3 regions of the Glaciecola sp. SC05 genome follow, and region 3 is predicted to be linked to each of the others. Evidence: predicted binding sites of a transcription regulator. Region 3 holds the regulator's gene; each other region holds the start of a gene.

The links. The regulator LexA, encoded in region 3, represses DNA repair genes until DNA is damaged. The targets are predictions, from matches to a motif close to TACTGTATNNNNATACAGTA.
Region 1: imuA (translesion DNA synthesis-associated protein ImuA) is a predicted target of LexA. The motif match lies at 2,440-2,459, and genes of this name have one in related genera.
Region 2: AB9H30_RS10920 (exonuclease domain-containing protein) is a predicted target of LexA. The motif match lies at 2,038-2,057, and genes of this name have one in related genera.

Annotation. Positions count from the first base shown of each region.
Region 1 covers NZ_JBGIYY010000024.1:5,000-9,293, reverse strand. Annotated here, with positions in the region: gene AB9H30_RS17620 (DUF885 family protein) at 1-527, shown strand, start outside; gene AB9H30_RS17615 (DUF945 family protein) at 654-2,054, shown strand; gene imuA (translesion DNA synthesis-associated protein ImuA) at 2,474-3,175, shown strand; gene AB9H30_RS17605 (DNA polymerase Y family protein) at 3,191-4,294, shown strand, end outside.
Region 2 covers NZ_JBGIYY010000010.1:99,466-103,759, reverse strand. Annotated here, with positions in the region: gene AB9H30_RS10920 (exonuclease domain-containing protein) at 1-1,987, opposite strand, end outside; gene AB9H30_RS10915 (DcaP family trimeric outer membrane transporter) at 2,902-4,029, shown strand.
Region 3 covers NZ_JBGIYY010000008.1:46,758-51,051, forward strand. Annotated here, with positions in the region: gene plsB (glycerol-3-phosphate 1-O-acyltransferase PlsB) at 1-1,518, opposite strand, end outside; gene lexA (transcriptional repressor LexA) at 1,668-2,291, shown strand; gene coxB (cytochrome c oxidase subunit II) at 2,742-3,851, shown strand; gene ctaD (cytochrome c oxidase subunit I) at 3,863-4,294, shown strand, end outside.

The DNA of each region.
Region 1 (4,294 bases), on a different contig from region 3:
ACGAGGCAGTGCCAGGTCATCACTTCCAAATTTCTTTGGCAGCAGAGCTTGAAGGCTTACCAAACGTGCGCCGCAAAACTTATATTTCAGCCTTTGGCGAAGGCTGGGGTTTGTATTCAGAGTTTTTGGGCTTAGAAGTGGGTATTTATGAAGACCCATATGATAATTTTGGGCGTCTAAGCTATGAAATGTGGCGCGCCTGTCGGCTCGTCGTGGATACCGGCATGCATGTATTTGGCTGGAGTCGTGACAAAGCCATGAACTACATGCTTGAAAATACCGCACTCAGCGAGCACAACGTACGCACTGAAATTGATCGCTACATCTCCTGGCCAGCACAAGCGCTGTCTTATAAAATCGGGGAAATAAAAATCAAAGAATTACGCAAAAGAGCTGAAGACGCACTCGGCGATAAGTTTGATTTACGCGCCTTTCATGATGCTGTACTCGCGCACGGCTCAGTACCACTATTTATATTAGAGCGTAATATCGACGACTTTATTGCTAGCGAGCAAGCAAAATCATAGGGCTCGGTATTTAAGCACCGACATTTTCGTTATTACGCATTACTTACTTTAACCATATCCACCATAATTGCTTGATGCTGACCATGATAAGCATCAAGCGGCTTATTTTTTAACAAGGACGTTTTCATGAAAAAACTTCTCTTTATCATCGTTATCTTACTGTTAAGTGTGGCATTGATTGGGCCTAAATTTGCCGGAAATACTTTCAATCAAGGATTGGATAATTACATAGCAGCGGTAAACGAAACCGGTGTTTATCAAGCAAGTATTGTTAACCGCGAACAATCATGGTTTTCTACAGTCGCTGATATCCAAGTAATGCTCAAATTTCAGGGTTTAGCTGGTGCCTCGCAGTTACCTGAATGGAAAATCAACTTACAAGCGCAAGCTCAGCATGGGCCGGTATTGACTAAAAACGGTATGGGCTTGGGATGGTTAGACTGGGCCGTCACCCTTGTAGTAGATGAACTGCCACCCTCACTTAAGGTGCTAGAAGATGGCCCCGTATACCAGGCACTTGGTAAAATGGGCTTATTTGGTGGTACCAGCTATCAAGATCGCATCGCAGCGATGACCTATACCGACGAATCAATCAACCTGACTGCGTCGACAGAAGGCTGGCAAGGCAAGGGTTACTTGTCGGATGATTCAGTGATATATGCAGGCGGTCCGGGCAACATACGTATGAATTTGCCGAATGTATACCGTTTTGAGCTGAATGATTTGGCTGTTTCTTTTGATGCGCAAAGCTCTATCACTGAGATGATCAAAGGCAGCTTTTATGACGGCGCTGCATTAATGACGCTTAAAGAAGTGAAAATTGAAAATTTGATCGACAATACAAATTCGCTACTCGAGCAGCTGTCTTTAAGCAGCACCATCGATTTTGATCAAGATGCAGGCTTAGCCGATTCTAGCCTAGAAGTGAAGCTAGCAACACTGACTACAGCAGATTTCACTTTAAGCGATGCAAATATGGTGATGGAGGTAAATAACTTGCACGAACCATTCTTTATGGCATACCAGCAGATGAATAAAGACATTATGCAGACGCCACAACGCGCCCAAGAAATCATGCAACAAACCATACAAACCCACCTTTTAGGTCAGCTTCAAGTTGAGCCTGAGCTGAACGTTAGCAAACTTAATGCCGTGCTAAACAACGGCAACATAGAGCTCACATCGAGCAACAAACTTGCAGGTGTTAATAGCTTACCGGACACCATGGAAAATAATGATTTTTGGGTTCAGCATATGCAGTCTACTACGCAACTAAACATAGATGATAGTGCAGCCAAATTTATTGCCGCCATGGTAGTTAAACAGCAGCTTGCCGGCAACCCACAAATTGCAGAGATGGATCCTATTGAACTAGAGCAACTCATCGCACAGCAAAGTGAAATGACTTTAGATGGCTTGCTGCAGCAGGGCTTATTTACAGAAACAGAAAATGGCTACAGCATGTCATTTACTTTGCAAGACGGCAAAGCAACTTTAAACAACAGCGCCATACCGCTACCGATGTAATTGTATTTACTTGATAGTCAAAAAATTATCAAATAATAGACACTATTACCCATAAATACGCTAAGCCACTATTTTTTAGTAGATATAAAACCAGCCTACGTGCTGGTTTTGTGTTTTAGCAATATCCAAAAGCTAGGTAAACGAAGTCTAAGATAAGTGCTCGTAAAACCTAGCCAATACATATTACCTCGTAACAAGCCTTATAAAGCGGATGCTGATCAGCATCCTAATACTCTGTTTATGTGCTGATTAATAAGAACATCCATGTTCCGTTATCTTTTATATTAAGACCTCCTTTCAACAATAATCCTTGTTAAATAAATCACTTAAGCTCGTTTAGCCTTATAAATTTGAGAAACGGTTGATCACTTAAACAAAGTATTTATACTGTACATATATACAGTATTTTAGAGTGTCATATGAATCCACTTTTACACGAACTAGAAAGTAAGCAATGGATATGGACAGCTGCAAAAGCCAAGCAAACATCTGCACAAAGCACGCGACTCGAAACCGGTTATGAGGCCTTAGATAAAGCATTATCAGGTGGTTTTCCAAGCGCTGGCATGATCCATATCAACAGCTACTTAGGCTGTGGCGAGCTGCGCTTAATGCTGGAAGTACTGCAAAAAAAAATCAGCCGCACTCGTGATAAACTCTGGATATTTATTGCACCACCGTTTCAATTAAATGCAGAGTTTTTGTTAAGCGAAAATATATCCTTAGAACAACTGGTAGTCATTTATCCCGATACTGACGACGAAGCACTTTGGAGCGCTGAGCAATGCGCTAAAAGCGGGGTATGTGAAGGCATCTTTATATGGCAAAAAAAGCTCTTACATACACAAATACGTAAACTCGAACTAGCGACTTTGCACGGTGCAAGTCACTGTTTTTGGTTTGACAATAGCGAACACGCCACAAGCAATTTGCCCCTTAGTCTATCGCTATCACTGCGGCGAGAAAACGAGCAACTACAGGTTAAAATTAACAAGCAAAAAGTCGGTTGGGCAAAACCTTCTGTCAGTATAAAGCTTCCTTTTAAGTGTCGCACAGGTCCGGCTTTTCGACCTAAGCCCATACCTATAGGCAGCGTAGTTAATATCCATGCTAAGCGTTAACCGAGCTGATCTAAGATGCAATTTGACACTCGCTCCTTGTGGATTTATCTACACTTTACCCGACTCCAACTAAATGTGATTGAGCACAGTCAAATTAGCGATCCTAAAGTGATCTCCGAGCCCCGCGCAATTTATGAAGTAAAACACAATCAGCTCGTACAAATAAATGCTGCAGCACAGGCTCGCGGCATCCAAATAGGTATGGGCTTGGCTAGTGCAAGTTTGCTTTACCCTGATTTAGCCTTGCATGAATACCGCCCTGAAGTTGAAAACAACACCCTTGAACACTTGGCTAATGCCTTGTATTTACTCACCTCTGATATTGTACTGGCACCGCCTCAAGGCTTAATTTTGCGAGCACAGAATATGCTGTCGCTATACGGTGGGATAAAACCTTACTGGCAAGTCATACAGCAATGCCTAAGCAAGCAAGGTTACGAATACCAAAGTGCAGCGGCTTTTTCTATTCAGGCAGCCAAGCTTATGGCGAAACACGGAACGGGAGTCATCACCGAAGAGCGCAGCACAATCAACGACGCATTACAGATATGTGCGCTGAGCTTATCTGACATCGAGCTAAAAGATCTTGAAAAACTCAAACGCATTGGTATTCATAGCATGGCCGAACTCAATCGTGTGCCTTTATCCGAGCTGGCTAATCGACTTAGTCGCGTATCATTAGATGTGGTGTCAGAGCTACGTGGCCAAGCTCCGTCTCGCGTGAGCTTTTTTAAGCCTTTGAGCCAATACGACGATTATATCGAGCTACTCTACGACATCTCTTTAGCTGACAAGCTCCGACCGGTTATTATCCATGCCCTGAATAAGCTCAGCGATTTTTTATATGTGCGCAATGCGCGATGCTTACAAATACACATCGATTTTTATCAGCGCGAACATGCGCCTCTACCGGTAACCTTTGACAGCGCAATGCCTATTTACCGAAGCGCAGACTGGCTCAGTATTATTGAGCTCAAATTAGAGCAACTGAGTTTTCAATCACCCGTATATGCACTCAAGCTACGTTGCCATCGACACGAAGTGGCTGAACTTACCCATGATGATTTCTTTGCAAGTAAGTCGACACACGTAGCTGCCATGTCTTTGCTTTCTCGCTTA
Region 2 (4,294 bases), on a different contig from region 3:
GCTGAACCGTACACAGCTTTGGACGCCTCCAAAAGCGTTCTAGCTGCGCAAACTCTTGTTTGATAAAGCCGTAATCAAAGTTCACATTATGAGCCACAAAAATGCAGTCTTGAGTGAACTTCTCTACCTCATCAGCAACGTCAGCAAATATGGGTGCATCTTTGACCATGTCATTATCGATGCCGGTTAGTGCCGTAATATTTGAGGGTATGCGGCGCTGAGGGTTAATCAAGCTTTGCCAGCGCTCTATAATTTTGCCCGCCTGCATCTTTACCATGCCAATTTCGGTAATTTTATGATTACCTGCTCGGCCGCCAGTCGTCTCAATGTCTACAACAACATAAGGCTGATTAGGGTCAATAATAAAATCGACGGTGGTGATACGAACATCAAATCCGCAGTCGCGTAAAGATTTGATGCAGCTTAGCTGATTTCGCCTCAGTACATCGCCTTCACCCTTGATTTCTTCAAACCGCAATTTGCCCGCTTCAAGTACCATGATATCTGGAAACCCGTCATGACTGGCCTGCCAATCTTGGCTCATACGCAGCAGTTGAGCCATTATGGCACTCGGTGAAAGGTGCTCAACCAATATCGACAGCTGCGCTAACATGTCACTGCGCCAGTGGAATATTCCCTGTCTTTTGCCGTAGTATTGGGTCGCGTTTTTGTGAAGCAAGCGCATCAATGCATTGGGTTGTTTGAGACTATCTAGCTTGAGATGTATTGCCTCGCCTGCAGCTTGATAAAAGTTATTTTTCTTTAGACACATCGGCATGACGTCAAACTCTGTGGCGAGTCCTAGGCCTGGGGTCTCAAAAAGTTCCTGCCAAAAGACCAGGCCGAATAAGCTTCGCCAGAGCGTATTCTCGGTTCGGTAAGCAGTGATCTCTTGTTGTGCATAGTATGCTATTACGCCGCGCTCAACCCCGCCTTTATGTACCTCATCTAGTTGCAGATGTTGATTTCCCTCTCTTAGCATATCGGTGAGTATACTCGTGCGTTTTTGTTGGTATTTACGCGCCAAAAAGTCTTCAGCAAAGGCCAGCAGGCGGTCACTGATGGGATTGTCGATAATTTTTTCTAAATGGGTTTGCACAAGCTTCGGATCGAGAACTTTATAGGCTTCTCGACACCATTTTTCTTGCGCTTGTTCAGACTCCGTTTCTTTTAACAAACTGAGCGCTTTTGTTTGATTAAAGTCCAACATGCCGGTGGCTAGTTCGTAAACTGCTGCATTGTGTTTTTCTTGTGCTGCTGCGCCTTGGGCTTTTGGAAGTTGAGCAAGCAAACCTTCGACTATGTGATAGGAATCGAGGGGTTGACGCCGGACTTTCGATAAATACTTAGAAAGCATAAAACTGCTTAATGCCGCATCTTTACAATCAAACCTAGCTTGCATTTGGGCCTGCTCTTCGCGTGTATTCATTACCCCAAGATCGCGCAGCGAGAACTGATTTAATCGAGATTTTGTATTGCCAAAATATAGGAACAAAAAATAATCGATGATTGGATCGACTTTGCGCATCACGAAGCTATTCACCGCCATTGATTGTGCATATGCGTCTTCCGGAAGATGATCAAATGCTCTAAGCAGTGTCGATTTGGCTGCGCTTTTGTTGATCGTGGGAGTATCTGTCTGCGCAGATTCGCAATATACCTCGTAAAGTTCATCTTTCGTCAGGCAGTTCAACCAGTCAGGCATGTCTTCTATCGCAGGGTGTGCTAGCCAGCCCAAGTCAATTAACTGCTCGATAAGCTCAGCAATGTTGGGTAATTCGGCAAAGCGTAAGGAGCTAATTTTTACTGCCGAGGTTTTTCGATTGATGCATCTAACCAGCGTGCACTGTTGTGCTTTCGTTGCCTGATGAAAAGCATTTAAAAAAGCGTGATGTTGAGGGTGCAATAGCGACGCACAAGGGCCCTCAACAAATTCTAAAAACTCGTAAAAGTGCGTTAAATAGTAAAATGTAGGCAGCTTTCGCATCGGCTGACCTTTTTAAAGGTGAATAATTTAGTCGGCTTAGTGTATGAAATTGCTGTTTAAAAATACAGTATTAAATTGGCGGCTCGTTATATTTGCAAAAACGCTTGTTAATAGTCGTGTTGTCTAAATTTTTCTTGAATCGAGTACTTATTTCGCGCAATGAGCAACATTGTTATATTAGTGCCTACTTGCTTACTCTTTGCTTGCTAACCCACTCAAAATGACAGCGAAGCTTTGGATCATTTTGGAGTTGATCAAATGTACAAAAATGTTTAGCCAGCTCCATTTCTGTATAGGTGCTATGAATGCCATCATGGCATAGGCGACAAATGTCGATGCCCTGAGCGAGGATTTCTTTATTAAAGTTTTTCTTAAAAAAAGTGCGCCGATGCATCTTTTTTGGGATCAGATGATGAAAGGTCAAATCTATCGTTCGCCTGCAAAAATCGCAGCAACCTTGGCGGGGTCTGCGAGGATAGTTTTTTGTGTACGGCTTTTCGCTGTTCATAGGGTATTAAACGATGGTCGCAAAGCACGAGATCAGCGAAGATTGATACATGCTACAAACGATTAATTCCCACTTTATACTGTCGAAAGTCGTTTAGTTTCCGTGAAATTGGCTTGGTTTCAGGCATTTAGCTCTGAGACTTTGGTCGATCAACAATTCTGTAAAAAGGAATTTACATCTTGTTTGCATTCAAAGAAAAACCGCTGATTTTTATCTTTAATTAATTTAACTATCTGAAATATATGAATTTAATTAAATTTAAATGCTTAGACGATGGTTGTAATACTAAAATCTCATACGAGATTTGGAAAAACACTCTTTCTATTTCTCCTATTCATTAAGCCAGTCCTCCTCTTTACATTGAGTCGCAATTGCTTAGTTCCACACAACACACATAGGACGACATATGAACAACACATTTCGCAAAACAATTGCCGCACTAGCAGTAATCTCTGGCTTGGGTGCGACAAGCGCGCAAGCAGTAGAAATCTTTTCTTCTACCGTTGACGATAAAACCACTAAGGTTGCTATTGGCGGGTATGTAAAAGTCGATGTAAGACATGTAAATGGGGACATTGGTTATCAAGACTATTGGGTAGCCAACTTACCTGGTGGGCAGGCTATTGAAACTAATAAAACGGGCTTTAACATACGTGAGTCGCGTCTAAACTTTAAAATTACGCACGGCGACGTGAGCGGTTTTTTTGAATTAGATATGTACGGCGGCGGCGGTAACGAAGTTATCAGTAACTCCTCTAACCCCCGCTTACGCTTATTCTATATTCAATACAAAAACTGGATGGTTGGTCAAAATTGGAGCACATTTATGCCCCTTCATGCCCTTCCAGAGGCCCTAGATTTTGGTGGACCGCATGTTGGTGAAGTGTTCGTGCGTGATGTGCAGATTCGCTACACGTACGGCAACTGGCAGTTTGCTATTGAAAACCCAGAAACTAACGGTGATGGCGATAGTGGCACACCTGCTAGCGCAGTCGGTTTAAGCGGGGCAGAAGCGGATCCTGATGAATCTGTTCCAGATTTTGTTGTTCGTTACAATGCAAGTGGAGACTGGGGTGTCGCTTCAGCGGGTGTATTAGTGCGTAAAGTCGACCAAGGCGGCTTAGACGAAATGGCGATTGCTGGGAATATTGCTGCAAAAATAAAACTATCGGGTAAAGATGACTTCCGTTTCCAAGTATCGGTAGGTGACCCTGGTCGCTACGTCGCAGCAGGCATGACGCCTGATATTGTAACCAACCCTGATAATGATGAAGTCGAAGTAGAAAGTACCATTGCCTATGCCGTTTCCTATCGTCATTTTTGGACAGATACCATGCGCTCTACTGTGTTTTATGGTGCTGCACAGACCGATATTTTAGATCGTGATCGCTCTCATTGGGGGGTTAATATCTTAGAGAATATTAACGAAGACTTAGAAGTTGGGCTAGAGTTTGGTAATTATGCGATTGATGACGCAGCACTTGATGCAATCGACTCAAACTATCTACAATTTTCAGCCAAAATGACCTTCTAAATGAGTTGTTAGATGTTATTTTCAGTCGTAACTTGAAGCCAGCGTTTTGCTGGCTTTTTTTTGCTTAACATTAAGCAAGATGTATAAAACTCCTTCAATTAAAAAAATAGTTGTTAAAAAGATGGTGCAATTATTAAATTCCTTTACTAGACAATTGCTTGCATATTTTGGTCGTAAAAAGCCATTGCCTTAGATTCACTTATCATTAGTATTGCCGATGAAGTATCCATGTAAGGAGCACATGGAATGAATCATTACTACGGAG
Region 3 (4,294 bases):
GACGGGGGTCAACCACTTTGGCTTTTTGTCATCAAGGGCTTTTTGTTCACGCCAGTCGCTAACCGACTCATCTAAAAAGTTGCTAAGCTGAATTGGCTCACCGAAATTAACAAAACCATGTCCATAGTTTTTAAGCTTACGAATAGCCGAAAATACTTGAGTAGGGGACTCTTTCTTTTTTGACTTTCCCTTTAGCTCTTTCATATAGCTTTTTACTTCCATCACGTGCTCATAGCCAATGTAAACCGGCACAATCGAGACTGGACGTTTGATACCCTTGGTCATAGCTTGCAAAGTCATCGCAAGCATTCCGGTTTTTGGCGGAAGTAGTCTCCCTGTTCGGCTGCGGCCACCTTCTGGGAAGTACTTCACCGAATAGCCTTTGTTAAAGAGTAGCTCGAGATACTCTCTAAATACCGCGGTGTAGAGTTTATTGCCTGCAAAACTCCGCCTTAAAAAGAAAGCCCCGCAGCGCCTGAAAATTCCGCCTACAGGCCAAAAATTAAGGTTAATGCCGGCCGCAATGTGCGGCGTCACCAAGCCCTCGTTATAAATCACGTAGGTAAGCAATAAATAATCCATGTGACTTCTATGACAGGGCACGTAAATTATCTCATGCCCGTTTTTTGCTAACTCTCTGACGCGCTCTGCATGACTGACATCAATACCATCATAAATTTTATTCCAAATTCGTCTGAGTAGTCTGTCGCCAATACGAATGAGGCCCTCTCGATAGTCGGCGGCCACTTCGTCGATATATTTCAGTGCCTCATGACGACAAGCTTCTGGGCTGATAGATTTTTGTCTCGCGTGTTCGTCTATTGCAAGTTTGACTGAAGTAGCGCCTAAAATTGAGTTATATAAGGTTTGTCGCTCGAGCAAGGTAGGGCCACTGAGGGTTTGTCGCTTACGCTGAAAATGCGTCCGCGCCACGCGCACTAGTTTTTGCGCTATCTGTTTGTCGCTGCCATGCAGTTCAGACATTTGTCGCGTAGACACCGGAGCTGAGTAGCTAACGAAGTTGTCTCGCCCAAAAAACAGCACAATAAAAAGCTTTCGGAGCCAGTTTGGAGATGCTTTGATGGCAAATAGCTGTGCAAAGCCGCTTTTTTCTTTACCAGCAGAGCGTCCCCAAGAGATAAACACGGGGATCACCTGTAAATCAATGTCGAGGTGCTCTCTGTGTAAGTGAAAGTATTCTGTAAAAACATCTTCAATGCTGGTTTTTTTAACCCTGCGGGTTAATAAGTTTTGAGGGCGTGTTAGGAAGTAACGTCGTTTGCGCTCAGCGCCAGCGATCTCTATATTTTCAAATGGATTGGGCAAATCTAGGGCTCGGGCCGACTTGGCCAGAGCTAACTGATCGGTAAAGGATTCGGTTTGCAATAAATACACAATAGGTTTCGTTTTATCGATACCTAACTCTTTTTCAATATCCGCAGGCACGCTTTTTACTGAAACTAACCAGCCTATGGCTTTAGATGCTAACCAACGAAAAGCAGAACCAATCTGTGACATGCGCACTCCGAATCAAAGTAAGGCTTAAATATTAACATGCTTTCAGGTACTTATGCCTAGCTTTAAAAAGCAATTATTAAATTAAGAGTATTGCGCTTTGCCAATTAAAGGATATACTCCAACTAACTGTATAGAAAAACAGGCTGGTTATGCGTCCACTAACTCCTAGGCAAGAAGAAGTACTCAAACTCATAAAAACAACCATGATTGATACTGGTATGCCGCCTACTCGTGCAGAAATTGCGAGAGAGCTCGGTTTCAAATCTGCAAACGCCGCTGAAGAACATCTCAAGGCATTGGCGAAGAAGAATGTGATCGAAATCCTACCGGGAACGTCTCGTGGGATAAAGCTCAACTGTCCACTAGAAGACGAAATTGAGCAAGGTATTCCCCTCATTGGTCGGGTGGCAGCAGGTCAACCTATCCTTGCTCAGGAACACATCGACTCGCACTATAAAGTTGACCCAGCAATGTTTCACCCTGGTGCTGACTTTCTGTTAAGAGTTAACGGTATGAGTATGATGAAAATTGGGATAATGGATGGCGATCTATTAGCTGTGCACAAAACTAATAATGTCAGAAACGGCCAAATTGTGGTTGCTAGAATAGATGATGACGTCACCGTAAAACGCTTCGAGAAGAAAGGGCCGCTGGTGATATTGCATGCTGAAAATGACGATTTCTCACCAATAGAAGTCGATCTGCGGACACAATATTTCGAGATAGAAGGGCTTGCAGTAGGCGTTATTAGAGATAACGTAAATTTAAATTAAGACCGCAAAAAAAAGGGCAGTTTCTTCTCAGGAAACTGCCCTTTTTTCTCCTAAAATGATACAAATTTAAGCCATAAACCACCTGAAATTCGCAGAAAAATCTGCTGCCTTTTCTATGTTTTTACAAAAGCTTGCTTGCAAGTTACGTACAACAATATTCACGGCAAATTGGTGATTATTTACGCTCAAAACTTCCATTTGATTAAAAAATAAGCTAACTATTAGTAAATACGAACTGTTTGTATGGTTTTTCTCCAAAAAGTACTAGACGTATCCTTCGGATTGATTAATCATTAGCGAGTTATTCACATTCTAATAACATCGGACGTAGAATTTCTGATTTTGTCTAGAAAAATAACTGGCAAAACAGAACTCGTATTAAGAATACGTCAACCTCAATTTTGGGAGTCAAGTGTGAAGTCGCTGCAAATTACTTTAAGTGCTCTATTGATGAGTGCGCCCATGATGGTACTAGCCACTAGTGCATCAGAGAGATCCGATCTTAACCTTCGCCCTGGCGTGACAGATATCAGCCAAGAAGTTTATGGCCTGCATATGATGATGTTTTACATCTGTATCGCGATTGCGGTCATCGTATTTGGTGTAATGTTTTACTCAATGGTAAAGCACCGTAAATCGAAAGGTGCTAAACCTGCACATTTCCATGACAACGTAAAAGTTGAGATTGCTTGGACGGTAGTGCCGTTTTTGATACTGATTGCAATGGCTGTGCCTGCTGCCAATACTTTGATTGAGATGGAAGATGCATCTAAAGCTGACATTACCGTGCTGGTGACAGGTTCCCAGTGGAAATGGCACTATAAGTATATGGATAATGATGTGGAATTCTTTTCCACCATGGCAACCCAACAAGAGCAAATCCGCAACAAATTTACAAAAGGTGAGAACTACCTACTAGAGGTTGATCGCCCTTTGGTTATTCCTACCGGAAAAAAAGTACGCTTTTTAATTACTTCTGATGACGTTATACATTCATGGTGGGTGCCAGACTTTGCAGTGAAAAAAGATGCAAACCCTGGATTTATAAACGAGGCATGGACTAATGTAAACGTGCCAGGGGTTTACCGCGGCCAATGTGCAGAGCTATGCGGAAAGGATCATGGCTTCATGCCCATCGTAGTTATTGCAAAAGATCCAGTTGACTACGCTGCCTGGATTGACGAGCAAGAAGCGATTGCTTTAAGAGCAAAAGAAGAAGAGCAACGTTTGTTGGCGATGAATATGTCAATGGAAGAACTAATGGCTGATGGCAAAAGAGTACATGAAGCGGTTTGCGCTGCATGTCATATGCCTAACGGCGAAGGCCTAGCTGGCGTATTCCCAGCAATTAAAGGTTCTTCAATTGCATTAAATGACAAGCCTGCACACATCGATATCATTGTGTACGGTAAAGCTGGCACTGCCATGCAGTCATTCGCGAAACAGCTCACCATGTCAGAGATTGCTGCGGTCGTTACATACCAACGTAATGCTTGGGGTAACAACACTGGCGATATGGTACAAGCAAAAGATGTTAACGCCATTATGAATGGCAACTAGGAGATAATTAGATGTCGACGGTAACAGATACTGCACACGGCGCCGATTCACATGATGGTCATGACGATCATCATCACCACATCCCGAAAGGGCTGATGAGATGGGTGCTCACCACAAACCATAAAGATATAGGTACTTTGTATCTGTGGTTTGCGTTTATTATGTTCTTGGTAGGCGGCGCAATGGCTATGGTCATTCGTGCTGAATTATTCCAGCCGGGTTTACAAATCGTTGAACCTAATTTCTTTAATCAGATGACCACCGTGCATGGACTGATAATGGTTTTTGGTGCAGTTATGCCGGCCTTTACAGGACTTGCGAACTGGTTGATCCCCATGATGATTGGGGCGCCAGATATGGCATTGCCACGCATGAATAACTGGAGCTTCTGGATTTTACCGTTTGCTTTCGCTATTTTGTTGGGTTCATTGTTTGTTGAAGGT